3 regions of the Lentzea xerophila genome follow, and region 2 is predicted to be linked to each of the others. Evidence: riboswitches for the same ligand, from Rfam matches in the RefSeq annotation. Region 2 holds a riboswitch; each other region holds the start of a gene.
What was found. Region 2 has a riboswitch for cobalamin ahead of ACRSBM_RS04975 (putative cobaltochelatase). Riboswitches for the same ligand answer to the same signal wherever they lie in the genome.
Positions count from the first base shown of each region.

Region 1: another riboswitch for cobalamin. It lies ahead of ACRSBM_RS23755 (ribonucleoside-diphosphate reductase subunit alpha); the one in region 2 lies ahead of ACRSBM_RS04975 (putative cobaltochelatase).
Region 3: another riboswitch for cobalamin. It lies ahead of ACRSBM_RS04040 (FecCD family ABC transporter permease); the one in region 2 lies ahead of ACRSBM_RS04975 (putative cobaltochelatase).

Region 1 covers NZ_CP194934.1:4,968,214-4,974,107, forward strand. Annotated here, with positions in the region: gene ACRSBM_RS23745 (LysR family transcriptional regulator ArgP) at 1-130, opposite strand, end outside; gene ACRSBM_RS23750 (LysE/ArgO family amino acid transporter) at 230-778, shown strand; cobalamin riboswitch at 976-1,200, shown strand; gene ACRSBM_RS23755 (ribonucleoside-diphosphate reductase subunit alpha) at 1,329-3,680, shown strand; gene ACRSBM_RS23760 (ribonucleotide-diphosphate reductase subunit beta) at 3,734-4,720, shown strand; gene idi (isopentenyl-diphosphate Delta-isomerase) at 4,706-5,293, opposite strand; gene ACRSBM_RS23770 (MbtH family protein) at 5,406-5,594, shown strand; gene ACRSBM_RS23775 (YncE family protein) at 5,740-5,894, opposite strand, start outside.
Region 2 covers NZ_CP194934.1:998,803-1,004,696, forward strand. Annotated here, with positions in the region: gene ACRSBM_RS04960 (8-amino-7-oxononanoate synthase) at 1-272, opposite strand, end outside; gene ACRSBM_RS04965 (hypothetical protein) at 310-1,371, shown strand; gene ACRSBM_RS04970 (threonine aldolase family protein) at 1,394-2,353, shown strand; cobalamin riboswitch at 2,456-2,607, shown strand; gene ACRSBM_RS04975 (putative cobaltochelatase) at 2,647-4,554, shown strand; gene cobO (cob(I)yrinic acid a,c-diamide adenosyltransferase) at 4,632-5,246, shown strand; gene ACRSBM_RS04985 (cobyrinate a,c-diamide synthase) at 5,240-5,894, shown strand, end outside.
Region 3 covers NZ_CP194934.1:814,119-820,012, forward strand. Annotated here, with positions in the region: gene ACRSBM_RS04030 (3-isopropylmalate dehydrogenase) at 114-1,151, shown strand; gene ACRSBM_RS04035 (YciI family protein) at 1,220-1,639, opposite strand; cobalamin riboswitch at 1,734-1,861, shown strand; gene ACRSBM_RS04040 (FecCD family ABC transporter permease) at 1,898-2,920, shown strand; gene ACRSBM_RS04045 (ABC transporter ATP-binding protein) at 2,920-3,660, shown strand; gene ACRSBM_RS04050 (ABC transporter substrate-binding protein) at 3,657-4,634, shown strand; gene cimA (citramalate synthase) at 4,852-5,894, shown strand, end outside.

The sequences.
Region 1 (5,894 bases), 4.0 Mb from region 2:
CCGTCCGTTGCTCCAAGGCCTTGATGCGTTGCGAGACAGCGGAAGGCGTGACGTGCAGCACTGTCGCCGCGGCATCGAACGTGCCCGCGTCGACGACCGCGAGCAACGTCCGCACCAGATCCAGATCCATCACGAGTGCTAATGGTACGTAAGAATCTGTAGCTGGTCTCATCAAAAGGGGGTCAATACCGTTGACGACGTGACTGACCTGCTGCTCGGCTTCGGCACCATGTTGACTTTGATCGTCGCGATCGGCGCGCAGAACGCTTTCGTGCTGCGCCAGGGACTTCGGCGACACGCGGTGGCGAAGGTCGTCGCCGTGTGCGCCATCTCGGACGCGATCCTCGTCGCGGTGGGCGTCGCCGGGTTCGGGGCGATCGTGCGGGCCTTCCCGCAGGCGATCACCGTCGCCGCCGTCGTGGGCGGGCTTTTCCTGCTGGGCTACGGGTTCCTGGCGGCGCGCCGGGCGTTCACCTCTTCGACACTGCAGGCGGGCTCGGAGATCACCAGCCGGCCCGTGCTGACCGCGCTCGCGCTCACGTGGCTCAACCCGCACGTCTACCTCGACACGCTGCTGCTGCTCGGCTCGATCGCGGCCGGCCGGTGGCTGTTCGGCGTCGGCGCGGTGACGGCGAGCGTGCTGTGGTTCGTCGCGCTCGGGTTCGGTGCCCGGCTGCTCAGCCCGCTGTTCGCGAAGCCCCGCGCGTGGCGGGTGCTCGACGGCCTGATCGCCGCCGTGATGATCACCCTCGGGGCGACCCTGATCGCCGGATGGTGATCATCACCAGCACCGCCGCGACGGCCAGGACACCGCTCGTCACGGGCGCCGCCGTCCCGGTGAAAAGGGACGCCGCAGCGAGGCCCGCGCTGACCAGAGCACCGATGACGACCCGAGGCCGAAGATCATCCACGTTCTCGACCCTAACCCACGACACGCGCATGTTGGGTGGTGATCCAGACCCCACCACCACATGTAGTATCTGCCGCGCCAGTGGTTCACCGACCCGACTCAACCGGGCCGGTGAGGCAAGAGGGAACCCGGTGGGAATCCGGGACTGCCCCGCAGCGGTGAGTGGGAACGAAAGCCGTCAACGAAGCACTGGGTCGCGAGACCTGGGAAGCGACGGCCGGTAGGCGCGAACCAGGAGGTTCGGCACGGCGCCCACGAGTCCGAAGACCTGCCATTGGTGTGCGCGCAAGCCTGCGCGCACGACACGGTGCCCCGAGGGAGGGCGGCTGTGTGCACCAGTGGTGTCGACCGCTGGCGCGCGCACGCGTTTCCTCGGGCAGATCTCGGAGGAGAGAGCGTGCCCGACCGCCCAACGTCCATGGATCGCCTGTCCGGGGTCGTCAACGAAGCTTGCGCCGACCTGCCCAACGCGTCGGCCGAGGCGGTTCTGGCCGAGACCAAGCGCAACCTCTACGACGGCATCACCGGCGCCGAGCTCGCGCTCGCGCCGATCATGGCCGCGCGCACGATGGTCGAGCAGGACCCGGACTACTCCTACGTCAGCGCCCGGTTGCTGCTGGACAAGCTGCGCACCGAGGCATGCGGAGTCCCGCTGTCGCACGCCGAGATGACCGAGCGCTACCCGTCGTACTTCGCCTCGTTCGTCCGCCACGGCATCGAGGCAGGCCAGCTCGACCCGCGCCTCGCGGACTTCGACCTGGTCCGGCTCGGTGCGGCGCTGGACGCCTCACGTGACCTGGACTTCCAGTTCCTGGGCATGCAGATCCTGTACGACCGCTACTTCCTGCACCTCGACGGCCGTCGCTACGAGCTGCCGCAGGCGTTCTTCATGCGTGTCGCCATGGGTCTCGCCCTGGAGGAGGACGACCGCGACGCCCGCGCGATCGAGTTCTACGAGCTGCTCTCGTCGTTCGACTTCATGTGCTCGACACCGACGCTGTTCAACTCGGGCACCACTCGCCCGCAGCTGTCGTCCTGCTTCCTCACCACCGTGGACGACGACCTCGCCGGCATCTTCCACGGCATCAGCAACAACGCGCTGCTCAGCAAGTTCGCGGGCGGTCTCGGCAACGACTGGACGCCGGTGCGCGGGATCGGCGCGCACATCAAGGGCACCAACGGCAAGTCGCAGGGCGTGGTGCCGTTCCTGAAGGTCGCCAACGATACCGCGGTCGCGGTCAACCAGGGCGGACGCCGCAAGGGCGCTGTCTGCGCCTACCTGGAGACCTGGCACATCGACGTCGAGGAGTTCCTCGACCTGCGCAAGAACACCGGCGACGAACGCCGCCGCACCCACGACATGAACACCGCGAACTGGGTGCCCGACGAGTTCCTGCGCCGGGTCCGCGCGAACGGCCAGTGGACGCTGTTCTCGCCCGACGAGGTGCCGGACCTGCACGACGCGTTCGGCAGCCGGTTCGCCGAGAAGTACCGCGCCTACGAGGAGATGGCCGACAACGGCGAGATCAAGGTCTTCCGCCGGCTGCGGGCCGTCGACCTGTGGCGGCGCATGCTGACCATGCTGTTCGAGACCGGCCACCCGTGGATCACGTTCAAGGACCCGTGCAACCTGCGTTCGCCGCAACAGCACAGCGGTGTCGTGCACTCGTCGAACCTGTGCACCGAGATCACGCTGAACACCACAGTGGACGAAGTCGCGGTCTGCAACCTGGGCAGCGTCAACCTAGCGCGGCACGTCAGCGAGAACGGCATCGACCACGCGCGGCTGGAGAAGACCGTGCGCACGGCGGTGCGCATGCTCGACAACGTGATCGACGTGAACTACTACACGATCCCGGAGGCCAGGAACTCGAACCTGCGGCACCGGCCGGTCGGGCTGGGCCTGATGGGCTTCCAGGACGCGCTGTTCGCGCTCGGTACCCCGATGGCGAGTAAGGAGGCCGTCGAGTTCGCCGACCGCAGCATGGAGGAGATCAGCTACTACGCGATCTCCGCGAGTGCCGAGCTGGCACGGGAACGCGGCGCCTACCCGTCGTTCGAGGGTTCGCTGTGGTCGCGGGGCATCCTGCCGATCGACTCGATCGAGATCCTGGCCCGCAGCCGCGGCGAGGATGATCTGGAGGTCGACCGCGAGTCCACGATGGACTGGCAGGAGGTCCGCGAGAAGGTCAAGCACGGTATGCGGAACTCGAACGTCATGGCCATCGCACCGACCGCGACCATCGCGAACATCACCGGCGTCAACCAGTCGATCGAGCCGCTCTACCGCAACCTGTACGTGAAGTCGAACATGTCCGGCGACTTCACCGTCATCAACCCCGACCTGGTGCGGGCGCTCAAGCAGCGCGGGTTGTGGGACGAGCGGATGATCTCGGATCTCAAGCTGCACGACGGCAGCCTCGGCGCGATCGACCGGGTGCCGCCGTACCTGAAGGCGTTGTACGCCACGGCGTTCGAGGTCGACAGCTCGTGGCTGGTCGAGGCCGGTTCACGCCGGCAGAAGTGGATCGACCAGGCGCAGTCGCTGAACCTGTACCTCTCCCAGCCGAGCGGCCGCAAGCTCGACGAGCTCTACCAGCTGGCGTGGCTGCGCGGGCTGAAGACCACGTACTACCTGCGCACGCAGAGCGCTACGCACGTGGAGAAGTCCACGCTGCGCGGCACCGACGGCAGGCTCAACGCCGTCTCCCCCGTGGCAGCCGACCCGAGCTGCTCCGTCACCGACCCGGACTGCGAGGCCTGCCAGTGACCGAGAACATCATCGACGCCGGGGCCGGACGCGTCAGCGTCGACGACAAGGCGATGATCAACTGCCGCGCCGACGTCAACCAGCTGCTGCCGCTCAAGTACCACTGGGCGTGGGAGAAGTACCTGGCGGGCTGCAACAACCACTGGATGCCGACCGAGGTCTCGATGCAGGCCGACATCGGCCTATGGAAGTCCGAGAACGGGCTGACCGACGACGAACGCCGCATGATCAAGCGGAACCTCGGCTTCTTCGCCACCAGCGAGTCGTTGGTGGCCAACAACATCGTGCTCGCGGTGTACCGGCACCTGACCAACCCCGAGTGCCGCCAGTACCTGCTGCGCCAGGCCTTCGAGGAGGCCGTGCACACCCACACGTTCCAGTACATCTGCACCTCACTCGGCCTCGACGACGGCGAGCTGTTCAACATGTACCGGGAGATCCCGTCCATCACGGACAAGGCCGCGTGGGCGCTGCAGTTCACCCAGCACCTCGAGGACCCGGAGTTCCGGACCGGCACGCCCGAGATGGACCAGGCGTTCCTCAAGGACCTCGTCGCCTTCTACGTGGTCTTCGAGGGCATGTGGTTCTACACCGGGTTCGCGCAGATCCTGTCGCTCGGCCGGCGCAACAAGATGGTCGGCGTCGCCGAGCAGTACCAGTACATCCTGCGCGACGAGTCGATCCACCTGAACTTCGGCATCGACGCGATCAACCAGATCAAGATCGAGAACCCGCACCTGTGGAGCGACGTGTTCCAGAAGGAGGTGCGGACCATGCTCGCCGAGGGCTGCGAACTGGAGATCGCCTACGGCCGCGACACCATGCCGAACGGGATCCTGGGCCTCAACGCCGAGCTGTGCGAGCAGTACATGCGGTTCATCACGAACCGCCGCTGCGCTCAGCTCGGCCTGGAACCGGTGTGGGCGACGACCGAGAACCCGTTCCCGTGGATGTCGGAGATGATGGATCTCAAGAAGGAGAAGAACTTCTTCGAGACCCGCGTCATCGAGTACCAGAACGGTGGCTCACTGGAGTGGTGACCCGAGCTTGACGGCCTGGGGCAGCCCGGCCCGGTCCGCGACCGGCCACGCCAGCGGATCGGGCCCCAGCTTCACCAGTTCGGCGACCTGGAGCCTCGACCACGGCGAGATCTCACGCGTGCCGTCGAGGACGTCGGCGGCGAACTGGGTCCACGCCACCCGTTCGGTGGAGTCGACCTCCTCCGGGTTCGGCACCGGCTCGTCGTCGCAGACCACCCGGAACACCGGGCACATCTCGTTCTCGACGACACCGTCCATCTCGGCGCGGTAGCGGAAGGCCGGGAGCAGCAGCTCGGGCTCGGAACACGTCAGGCCGAGCTCGTCACGCAGGCGCCGGAGCACGGCCCGCGCCATGTCCTCCTGCGGCAACGGGTGGCCGCAGCAGGTGTTCGTCCACAGACCGGGGAAAGTCTTCTTGTGCAACGCGCGGCGGGTGAGCACGGTGTTGCCCGCCGAGTCGAACACGTAGCTGGAAAACGCGAGGTGCAGCGGGGTGTCCGCGTGGTGCACCGCGGCCTTGTCCTCGACGCCGATGGCCGAACCGTCCTCGGCCAGGAGGACCACCTGTTCCACAGTCACGCCCCCACGTAACCACACGCGGACCAAGATCGGGAACTGGGGCGTCCGGGGTGAGCTCGAGCGCGGAGCTAGCCGGACCATAGGTGTCCCAGGTCACTCTGGGGGCATGACTTCCCCGTTCGCTCAGGCTCACACCATGTTCCTGGTGCTGGTCAGCCCGACGGGCCAGTACTCGATCTGGCCCGCGGTGCTGCAGGTGCCCGCCGGCTGGCAGGTCGTCCACGGAGTCGCCTGTCATCAGTCCTGCATGGACTTCATCGAGGCGCTCCGGGCCGACCTGCCGGCCGCCGCGTAACCAGGCCCTGTATCGAAGTCCATGGTCGCGATCGCCGGGCCTGAGGCGGCCCCGTGCGGCCCACATACAACCGGTATGCGGGCCGCGCCACCAGAAACCACCTCAGGCGCGACTCTCATCGAACGGGACCTCGATACAGGCCCGGTCAGAGCAGGCTGATGTATCCGTGCGACGAAGCTCCGCCGTGCTCGTCGTTGCCCGCGTACGAGGCCGTGTAGCCCTGCAGCAGGGTGGAGAGACCGACCAGCAACGACACGTTCGCGTCGCAGGTGGCCTTGCCGGACGAACCGGTCGTCGCGG
Region 2 (5,894 bases):
TTGTGCAGCTCCGTCGAACCGGTGACCAGGCGCGATCCCGTCGAGCCCGCACCCCACTTGAGCGTGGCGGCGGCCGCGGCACCCGCGACGCGCTTGTCCCTGGCGAGCCCGAGGTAGTCGTTGCTCGCGAGGTCGAGGTCCGTCGAGTCCGCCGTGCGCGGCCTCACGCGCCGGGTCAGACCGGCCTTGGCCCGCGCTTGGGAGCGGACGTCGATCCAGTCGAACGTCGACTCACCACCAGTGGAAATCACCTCGGTTGTGCTCACGGTCACCGCCTGAGTCTCCCATCCGCCCGCTAGCGTGCCGCTCGTGGACCTGTTCACCTTCACGCGCGCCGAACTCACCTCGCCGGTGCAGTTCGCCGACGGCCGCTGGGTGGTGTCCGCCTACGACGACGTGCGCGCGATCCTTGCCGATCCCGTGACGTTCCTGCCCGACAACGCACTGACCGCCGTCACCCCGGTCGCGCCCGCCGCGTTGCGCTCCCTGGTGAGGGCCCGCTTCTCGTTGCCGCCGACGCTCGCGAACAACGGCTCCTCGTCGCACGCCCACCTGCGCCGCCTGGTCGCGTCGTTCTTCACGCCGGTCCGCGTCGCCGCTGCGGAGCCTCGCATCCGGTCCCTCGTTTTGGAACGGCTGGGTGGCTCAGATCTCGTGCGCTCGCTCGCGTGGGACCTGCCCGCCATCGTGCTGATGGAGCTCCTCGGGCTGGAGAACGTCGACATCCCGACGCTGAAGCGCTGGAGCTCGGGTTCGCTGGAGTTCTTCTGGGGCGACATCTCCCGCGAGCGCCAGATGGAGCTGGTCGACGACGTCGGCGACTTCCACCAGTGGCTGGTCAAGCGCTACCACGCGCGGGACGGCGAGCTGTTCTGCGCCTTGGCCGACGCCGGTGTGTCCGCTGAGGACTCCGCCGGACTCTGCTACTTCCTGCTGATCGCGGGCCAGGAGACGACGACTCAGTTGTTGTCCACGGCGTTGCGCCGCGCGTTGCAGAATCGCGAGTTGTGGGCGCGGCTGCCGTTGCCCGGAGTCGCCGAGTCGTTCGTCGAGGACGTGCTGCGGACCGAGACACCGGTGGTGACCTGGCGGCGGCTGACCGCGCGTGAGGTCGTGCTGTCCGGTGTGCGCGTGCCCGCCGGTGCGGAGCTCGTGTTGTTGTTGAGCGGCAAGGAAACCGACCCGCGGCACCTGGCGTTCGGCTACGGCCGGCACTTCTGCCTGGGCGCGGGACTGGCGCGCCTGGAAGCCGCGGTGACCTTGCGAACCGTCGCCGAGCACGAGCCGTCGCTGCACCTGGTCGGTGACGAGCCTTCGTGGCTTCAGCTCCTGTCGTTCCGCGCGCCGAAGTCGGTGGCAGTGAGCCGCTGACCTGAGGTTTGATGCCGGGGTGATGAACCGCCGGCTGTCCGGAGTCCGCAAGAAGACGCTGCTGGAGTCGCTCGGCCCCGTGCCGGACGTCGACCCCGACCGCTACGGCGACGGCGGCCCGGTGGGTGCGCTGGAGACCCGCGTGGCCCAGCTGCTCGGCACCGAGGCAGCGCTGTTCGTGCCGACGGGAACCATGGCGCAGCAGATCGCTTTGCGCTGCTGGGCCGACCGCACCCACAACCCGATCGTCGCGATGCACCCGCAGGCGCACCCGCTCAACCACGAGGACGACGCGCTGACCGTGCTGTCCGGCCTCCGCCCGATCAGGGTGCGTGACTCCGAGGTCGCCACCTGCCCCGAGCCGTTCGGGACGCTGCTGCTGGAGGTGCCGGACCGCGAGGCCGGCTTCGTCCTGCCGGCCTGGGACGAGCTGGTCGCCACCGTCGACCTGGCCCGTGAGCGGGACGCGGTGGTGCACCTCGACGGCGCGCGGCTGTGGGAGAGCACCTACGGCCTGGGCAAGCCGCTCGAAGAGATCGCCGGCCTGTTCGACTCCGTCTACGTGTCGTTCTACAAGTCGCTGGAGGGCATCTCCGGTGCGGCGCTCGCCGGCACCCAGGACTTCGTCGACCAGGCACGCGTGTGGCGGCACCGGTACGGCGGCATGCTGTTCCAGCAGTGGCCGGCGGCGCTCTCCGCGGTGCACGGCCTGGACACCGTGCTGCCCCGGTTGGGCGCGTACGTCGAGCACGCCAAGGTGGTGGCCGACGCGATGGGCCTGCCCGAGCCGCACACCCACCAGTTCGCGCTGCACCTGCCCGGCGACCCGGCGAAGCTCACCGCGGCCAGCGGCGAGTTCCTCGGCACCTTCTGGCGGGACGGGATGCTCGCCAAGACCGAGATCACGGTCGCCGAGCCCGCGCTGGAGTGGACGGCGGACGAGGTGCGGGAGGCCTGGGCCCATTTTCTCGGCCTGCTCTGAACGCGCGAAACCCGGCCCACCCACCGTCCGGAAGGCTGCCGGGTCCACTTCACAGCGCTAGTGCGACTGCGCAGACCGCATTCCTGACGCGACGTCGCTCACCTGGCTGTTGGACGGGCGGGTGCGAAATGCGACGATGCGCGGAGCTGTGAGGGGAGCGCGAGGAAGCCGGTGCGAATCCGGCGCCGTCCCGCGACTGTGACCGGTCCGGAAAGAACCGGGAGTCAGGAACTCGTCCCCCTCTTCACCCACCGGCCACGGGCGTGGACACCCGAGGAAGGACTTCGCCGAGCATGTTCCCCTTTTCGGCTGTCGTCGGACATGACGACCTCCGGCTCGCCCTGCTGCTGAACGCCGTTCATCCCGGCATCGGCGGCGTACTCGTCCGAGGCGAGAAGGGGACCGCGAAGTCGACCATCGTGCGTGCCCTGGCCGCGCTCCTGCCTGAACTGGACGTCTCCGCGGGGTGCCGCTTCGGCTGCGTGCCCGGCAGCACGGACTGCCCCGACGCGCCGCACGAAGGTGGTGAACGGAGGCCGGCGAAGCTCGTCGAGCTGCCCGTCGGTGCCACCGAGGACCGGCTGGTCGGGTCGCTCGACCTCGAGAAGGCGCTGACCGAGGGCGTCCGGGCGTTCCAGCCGGGGTTGCTCGCCGCGGCGCACCGCGGCGTGCTCTACGTCGACGAGGTCAACCTGCTGCACGACCACCTGGTCGACCTGCTGCTCGACGCCGCCGCGATGGGACGGGCGCACGTCGAACGCGAGGGCGTGTCGGTCTCGCACCCATCGCAGTTCCTGCTGGTCGGCACCATGAACCCCGAGGAGGGCGAGCTCCGGCCGCAGCTGCTCGACCGGTTCGGGCTGACCGTGGCGGTGAAGGCGGCGCGGGACGTGGGCATCCGCACCGAGGTGATCAGGCGCCGGCTCGCGTACGAGGCCGACCCCGTGACGTTCGCGGCGAAGTGGGAGGAAGAGGACGTCAAGCTCCGGCAGCGGATCGCCGAGGCGAAGCGGAGGCTGCCCGGAGTGTCCCTTCCGGACGGTGAGCTGCGCCGGATCGCCGCCGTCTGCGCGGCTTTCGAGGTCGACGGCATGCGCGCGGACCTCGTCGTCGCCCGTGCCGCCACCGCCCATGCGGCGTGGCGGGGAGCGGACAGCGTCGCGGAGGCCGACGTCGAGACCGCGGTCCGGCTCGCCCTGCCGCACCGGCGCCGCCGCGACCCGTTCGACGAGCCCGGCATCGAGGAGCAGCAGCTCGAGGACGCCATGCGCCAGGCGGCCGAGCACGCGGAGGAGCCTCCTCCCGAGGGCCCTGACGACGACGGGCCCGGTGGCGGCGAGCTGCCCGAACCGCAGGAAGGCCCGAAGGGCAACGGGAACGCGCCGAACGACCGTCCGGCACCGGAACCCTCTCCCGCGTTCAAGGCACGGCTGCTGGAGGTCCCCGGAGTCGGCGAAGGCGCACCGGGCAAGCGTTCCAGGGCACGCGCCCGCACCGGCCGGATCGTCCGCTCGTCCAAAGTGGACGGAAGCGGCCTGCACCTGGTCGACACGCTCACGAACGCGGCGCCGCACCAGGCAGCGCGCGGCCGGACCGGTCCTGGCCTCCTCCTGACCGGCGGTGACCTGCGCAAGGCGGTCAGGGAGGGCAAGGAGTCGAACCTCGTCCTCTTCGTCGTCGACGCCTCGGGTTCGATGGCGGCGCAGAAGCGGATGTCCGCGGTCAGCGGCGCGGTGATCTCGTTGCTGCGCGACGCCTACCAGCGCCGGGACAAGGTCGGCGTGGTGACGTTCCGCGGCAACCAGGCCGAAGTCGCTTTGCCTCCAACCACTTCTGTCGACGCGGCCGCGACCCGGCTCAAGAAGATGAGGACCGGAGGCCGGACCCCGCTCGCGGACGGCCTGCTGAAGGCCCATCGCGTCCTGGAGATCGAACGGCTGCGCGATCCGCGCAAGCGCCCGCTCGTCGTCCTGCTGACCGACGGCAGGGCGACGTCGTCCGGGCTCGGTGGCGATCCGACGAAGGACGCGATCAAGGCCGCGGGCCTGCTCGAGCAGATCGCCGTCGTGGTCGTGGACTGCGAGCAGGGCCACGTCCGGCTCGGTCTCGCACAGAAGATCGCCGACGCGCTGCAGGGCGCCTGCGTCCGGCTCGACCAGCTCAGCGCCGACCACCTCGCCGGCGTCGTCCGGGCCGCGTGAGTTCGCGCCGGACGACCAGCTTCCCGGCGAACTCACCGGAGTCTGCGGAGCAGCGACCAACGAGCAAGGAGAATCCAGTGCCTCAAGGACAACCCACCGAGGTGCCGAAGGACGGCCTGACCACCCGTCAGCGCCGCAACCGGCCGTTGCTGATGCTGCACACCGGTGAGATGAAGGGGAAGTCGACGGCGGCGTTCGGCATGGCGCTGCGCGGCTGGAACCAGGGCTGGGACATCGGCGTGTTCCAGTTCGTGAAGTCCGCCAAGTGGAAGGTGGGCGAGGAGTCCGCGTTCAAGGCGCTCGGCCGGCTGCACGACGAGACCGGCGAGGGCGGCGCGGTCGAGTGGCACAAGATGGGCGAGGGCTGGTCCTGGACCCGCAAGCAGGGCACCGAGGACGACCACGCCGCGGCCGCGCGGGAGGGCTGGGCCGAGATCGCCCGCCGGATCACCGCCGAACGCCACGGCTTCTACGTGCTCGACGAGTTCACGTACCCGCTGCACTGGGGCTGGATCGACGTGGACGAGGTCGTCGAGACCCTGGCGAACCGGCCCGGCCACCAGCACGTCGTGATCACCGGCCGGTACGCGCCGCAGCAGCTGGTCGACGCCGCCGACCTCGTGGTCGAGATGACCAAGGTCAAGCACCCGATGGACGCCGGGCAGAAGGGCCAGCGGGGGATCGAGTGGTGAACAGGCTGGTCGTCGCGGCCCCGGCTTCGGGCAGCGGCAAGACCACCGTCGCGACCGGCCTGATGGCCGCGTTGCGCCGCGCCGGGTCGCGGGTCGCGCCGTTCAAGGTGGGACCCGACTACATCGACCCCGGCTACCACTCGCTGGCCACCGCCAGGCCGGGGCGCAACCTCGACCCGGTCATGGTCGGCGAGCACCGGATCCCCGGCCTGTTCGCGCACGGCTCCAAGGGCTGCGACATCGCCGTCGTCGAGGGCGTGATGGGCCTGTTCGACGGCCGCGTGGACACGGCGGGCGTCGGCTCGACCGCGCACGTCGCCAAGCTGATCAACGCGCCCGTGCTGTTCGTCGTGGACGCGCGCGGGCAGAGCCGGTCGCTCGCCGCGCTGCTGCACGGGTTCCGCGGCTACGACCCGACGGTCCGGCTCGGTGGCGTGATCCTCAACCAGGTCGGCTCGGAACGGCACGAGCAGGTGCTCCGGTCGGCGTGCGACGAAGTGGGGCTCGACGTGCTCGGCGTGCTGCCGAGGGATCCTCAGTTCTCCTTGCCGTCACGGCATCTGGGGCTCGTGACGGCGGCGGAGCACGGTGTCGAGGCCGTCGCCGCGGTCGACGCGATCGCCGCCGCTGTGGCCAAGCACGTCGATC
Region 3 (5,894 bases), 180 kb from region 2:
AGAGATAACCCCTAAGGGGTGTCCGGCATGCGGCGAGTGGCCGCGATGCCGGTAGCCTTTCGCAAAGGAAAGTAGTCCCACCAATTGGGGACTGACACCTGGGAGGTGTGTGGATGCGGCTCGCAGTGATCCCAGGAGACGGGATCGGGCCCGAGGTCATCGCTGAGGCCCTGAAGGTCCTCAACGAGGTCGTTCCGGCGGCCGAGATCACTCGTTACGACCTCGGCGCGGCGCGCTGGCACGCCACGGGAGAGTTGTTGCCCGAGTCGGTGCTCGGTGAGCTTCGCCAGCACGACGCGATTCTGCTCGGCGCGGTGGGCGACCCGTCGGTGCCGAGCGGAATTCTGGAGCGAGGGCTGCTGCTGCGGCTGCGCTTCGAACTCGACCACCACGTGAACCTCCGCCCGGCTCGTCTCTACCCCGGTGTCCGCAGCCCGCTCGCGGACCCGCCGGAGATCGACATGGTGGTGGTCCGCGAGGGCACCGAGGGCCCGTACGCGGGCAACGGCGGTCTGTTGCGCAAGGACACGCCGCACGAGATCGCCACCGAAGTCTCGCTGAACACCTCGTTCGGCGTCGAGCGCGTGGTCCGGGACGCCTTCGCGCGTGCGTCGGCCCGTCCGCGCCGGCACCTGACGCTGGTGCACAAGACGAACGTCCTCACGCACGCCGGCTCGTTGTGGTCGCGCGTCGTCGAGGAGGTCTCGTTGCAGCACCCGGACGTCACCGTGGCCTACCAGCACGTGGACGCGGCGACCATCCACCTGGTCACCGATCCGGGCCGCTACGACGTGATCGTGACGGACAACCTGTTCGGCGACATCCTGACCGACCTCGCCGCCGCCGTCACGGGCGGCATCGGCCTGGCCGCGTCGGGGAACATGGACGTGACCCGTCGCAACCCCTCGATGTTCGAGCCGGTGCACGGTTCGGCTCCGGACATCGCGGGCCAGGGCATCGCCGACCCGACGGCCGCCGTGCTGTCGGTCGCGTTGCTGCTCGACCACCTCGGTGAGCACGAGTCGGCGCGCCGGATCGAGGCCTCCGTGGCGTTCGACCTGGCGACCCGCGACCACCAGTCGCCGGGCGCGACCTACGCGATCGGTGACAGGCTCGCGGCTCTCGTGTCGTCGAACGTGCGCACGGGCTGAGTTTCTCTGCCAGACGTTTTGAAGCCCGGCCGGAAGATCCCGGCCGGGCTTCGGCGTTCCGGCGCCGATCAGAGCTGGCCGGTGGCCTCACGCCACGCGCGCTCCTTCTGGATCCACTCGTTGTCCTGCGGGAACTCGTCGATCGTCGGCACCCGGCGGATCTCGGTCTTGAAGCCGGGACCGGTCATCGGGGCACGCTTGGCCCACTCCACCGCCTCCTCGATCGAGGCGACGTTGATGATGTAGAAGCCGTTGAACAGCTCCTTGGTCTCGCCGTACGGCCCGTCCGTGACGACCGGGGGCTCGGAGGCGAAGTCGACGATGACGCCCTCGGACGGGTCCGCGAGGCCCTCGGCGGCCAGTAGCACGCCGGCGCGGATCATCTCCTCGTTGTACCGGCCGACCGTCTCCAGCATCTTGTCGAAGTCGAACTCGCCCATGTTCGCGAAGGCCTCGTCGGTGGCGCGCCAGATCATCATGAACTTCACGGTGTGTCTCCCTGTTCTCGTCCTGCTCGCTGACACCCACAGGTCGAACGGGCCGCACACCGGATCGACATCACACCCAGAAGATTTTCGGATTTTCTGTTTTCGCAGGTAGGGTCACCGAAGTCGTGCGTGGGGGAAGTCCGGTCGAAGTCCGGCGCTGACCCGCAACGGTAGGTCCCCGACCAGGGACGAGCCCGAACACCCGCTCACGGTGGACCGAGGAACCAACTCCTGCCGTGGACTGCGGGAAGGGCATCAGTGATCTTCAGGATCAGCGCGCTCGTCGGCGTGCTCGCCGTGAGCATCGTCGCGGGCGTCGCGCTCGGCCCCGTCTCCGTTCCGTTCGACGTCACCGTCGAACTGCTCTGGGAGGCGATCACCGGCGGCACGGTTCCCGCCGGCCTCGCCGGGCAGTACCACATCGTCTGGGACATCCGGCTGCCCCGAGTCCTGCTGGCCGCCGTCGTCGGCGCGGGGCTCAGCGCCGTCGGCGTGGCGATCCAGGCGATGGTCCGCAACGCACTGGCCGACCCGTACGTCCTCGGCATCTCGTCGGGCGCGAGCGTCGGCGCGACGGCCGTGGCGACGCTGGGCATCCTGTCCGAGCTCGGCGTCTTCGCGCTCTCGACCGGTGCCTTCCTGACCGGCCTCGGTGCCACCGCGCTGGTCTACATCACCGCGCGGACGAGCCGGGGGCTGACTCCGTTGCGGCTGGTGCTCACCGGGACGGCGCTGGCGTACGGGTTCTCGGCCGTGGCGATGCTGCTGGTGTTCCAGGCACCGCGCGGTGAGGCGGCGCGGGCGGCGATGTTCTGGTTGCTCGGCAGCCTCGGCGGGGCGAACTGGCAGTCGTTGCCCGTCGCCACCGTCGTGACCGCGGCCGGCATCGTCTACCTGACCACCAGGGCGCGTCAGCTCAACGCGATGGCGATGGGCGACGAGACCGCGACGACCCTCGGCGTGGCGGTCAACCGGTTCCGCACGCACCTGTTCATCGTCACCGCGGCCATGACCGGCGTGCTGGTGGCGGTCAGCGGCGCCGTCGGCTTCGTCGGGCTGATGCTGCCGCACCTCACACGCATGGTCGTGGGTGCCGACCACCGCAAGGTCCTCGCCCTGGCACCGCTCGCCGGCGCTTCGTTCCTCGTCTGGGTGGACGTGGCCGCGCGGATGCTCGCCGCACCGGAAGAGCTGCCGCTCGGCGTCATCACGGCCGCGCTCGGCGTGCCGTGCTTCATCTTCCTGATGCGTCGCAGGTCCTACGTCTTCGGAGGCCGCTGATGCGCGTCGAGCTCACCGGGGTCACCGTCCGGGACATCGTCTCCGGCATCACGCTGCACGCCTCGAACGAGGTGGTCGGCATCGTCGGCCCGAACGGCAGCGGCAAGTCGACGACGTTGCGCTGCGTCTACCGCGCTCTGAAACCGGACGCGGGCACCGTCCTGCTCGACGGCGAGAGCGTCCACAAGCGACACGACGTCGCCCGCGACCTCGCCGCGCTGACCCAGGAGTCGCAGGTCGAGTTCGACTTCACGGTAGCCGAGGTCGTGGAGATGGGCAGGCTGCCGCACGACCGGGACCCCGCGCGGGACGCGCGCGTGGTGTCCGACGCACTGGCCACAGTGGACGTCGCGCACCTCGCGTCCCGCAGCTTCCTCAGCCTCTCCGGCGGTGAACGCCAGCGCGTCCTGATCGCACGCGCGATCGCCCAGCAACCGCGCGTGCTCGTCCTGGACGAGCCGACCAACCACCTCGACATCCGCCACCAGCTCGACGTCCTGGCCCTGGCGCGCGGACTCGGCGTCACGATCATCACCGTCCTGCACGACCTGAACCTCGCCGCGTCCTACTGCGACCGTCTCTACGTCCTCGACGAGGGCCGCATCGTCGCGTCCGGCACGCCGGAGGAAGTCCTCGTGCCCGAGCTCATCGCCAAGGTCTTCCACGTCACCGCACACGTGGTCGCCCACCCCACCACGGGAGTCCCACAGCTCCTGTTCGACCAGGAGGACATCTCTTGAGAACCGTCGTCTGCGCCGCCCTGCTCCTGCTCTCCGGCTGCGGCGCCACGGTCGCGCAGGACGCCTCCGCGTCCGACCCGGTGACCGTCACGAACTGCGGTCAGCAGGTCACGTTCGACAAGGTGCCGTCCAAAGTGGTCACCAACGACACCGGCATCACCGAGCTGATGTTCGCGCTGGGCCTCAAGGACCGCATGGCCGGTTACGTCGTCGACGGCGACAACACGGCCGACCTCCGGACCTCGCCGTGGAAGGCGGACTTCGACAGCACCCGCAAGCTCGCCGACAAGATCTCCAAGGAGGTCGTGCAGGGCGCGAACGCGGACCTCGTGTTCGCCGGCTGGAACTACGGCTTCAGCGAGAGCACCGGCTTCACCCCGGACTCGCTGAAGCAGCTCGGCATCGGCACCTACCACCTCACCGAGGCGTGCCGGAACGGCGTCGGCAAGCAGCGCGGCATCATGCCGGCCCTCGAGGCGCTGTACACGGACCTGCGCAACCTCGGGAAGATCTTCCGCGTCGAGGCCAGGGCCGAGGAACTGATCAAGGGGTACGAGCGGCAGATCGAGAACGCGGGCAAGCTGATGGCCGGCAGGCCGCGCCCGAAGGTCTTCCTCTACGACAGCGGCCAGGACCAGCCCTTCACGTCCGGCCGGAACGCGGCGCCGCAGGACGTGATCTCGAAGGCCGGTGGCGACAACATCTTCGGCGACCTCAACGACAGCTGGACCACGGTCAACTGGGAGACCGTCGTGCAGCGCAACCCCGACGTCGTGCTGATCGTCGACTACGCGGACGGCGAGGCGAACACGCCCGCGCAGAAGCAGGCGTTCCTGGAGGGCTTCGCGCCGCTCGCGAACTCGCCGGCGATCAGGAACAAGCGGTTCTACTCACTGCCGTACGCGGCGCTGGTGGAGTCGCCGCGCAACCCGGCGTCCATCGAGGCCTTCGCGAAGTACCTGGCACAGGCGTGACTGTCACAAGCATGAACGGGTGACCAGATAGTGGGAGATTTCCTCCCGTCGCTTGGTACGCCGTGCTGAGCTGTGGCAGCATCCCCGTCATGGCTCAGCACACCGCCATCATTATTGACGAGCGCGTCGGGTAGTTGCCGCCCCAGGCACCCGACGCGCAGACCTCTCGCATCCCGCGGGGGGTCTTTTTGTTTGCCCGGATGAGGAGATGACCCCGATGGCCGGCCCGACCGACGAGTTCCACGTCTACGACACGACGCTGCGCGACGGCGCACAACGTGAGGGCATCTCGTACTCCGTCACGGACAAGCTCGCGGTAGCGCGGCTGCTGGACGGGCTCGGCGTCGGGTTCATCGAGGGCGGCTGGCCCGGCGCCATGCCCAAGGACACGGAGTTCTTCGCGCGTGCGGCGGCCGGCGACCTGGAACTCAAGCACGCCAAGCTCGTCGCGTTCGGAGCGACGCGCAAGGCAGGGGTCAGGGTCGAGGAAGACCCGCAGGTCAAGGCACTTCTCGACGCCCAGGCGCCGGTGATCACGCTGGTGGCCAAGTCGGACCTGCGCCACATCGAACGCGCACTGCGCACGGACACCGAAGAGAACCTGAAGATGGTGCGCGACACCGTCCGGTTCCTCAAGGACCACGGCAGGCGCGTCTTCCTCGACGCCGAGCACTTCTTCGACGGCTACGCCTTCTCGCCGGACACCAGCCTGAGGGTGCTGGAGTCCGCTGTGGAGGGTGGCGCGGACGTCGTCGTGCTGTGCGACACGAACGGCGGACAGCTCCCCCTGGGACTCGCCGAGACGGTCGCGGAGGTCGTCGAGAAGACGGGCTTCCGAGTAGGCATCCACTGCCAGGACGACACGTCCTGCGCGGTGGCGAACACCATCGCGGCCGTCCAGGCGGGCGCGACGCACGTTCAGTGCACCGCCAATGGTTATGGCGAGCGAGCAGGCAACGCGGACCTGTTCGCCGTCGTGGGAAACCTCGTGACCAAGCTCGGCATGGAGGTGCTCCCGACCGGGGCACTGGCCGAGCTCACCCGTGTCTCCCATGCGTTGGCCGAGATCGCGAACATCGCACCCGACACCCACCAGGCCTACGTCGGGTCGTCAGCATTCGCTCACAAGGCGGGTCTGCACGCGAGCGCGATCAAGGTGGATCCGGAGCTGTACAACCACATCGATCCGGACACCGTCGGCAACGACATGCGGGTGCTGGTCACCGAGATGGCCGGTCGGGCGAGTATCGAGCTCAAGGG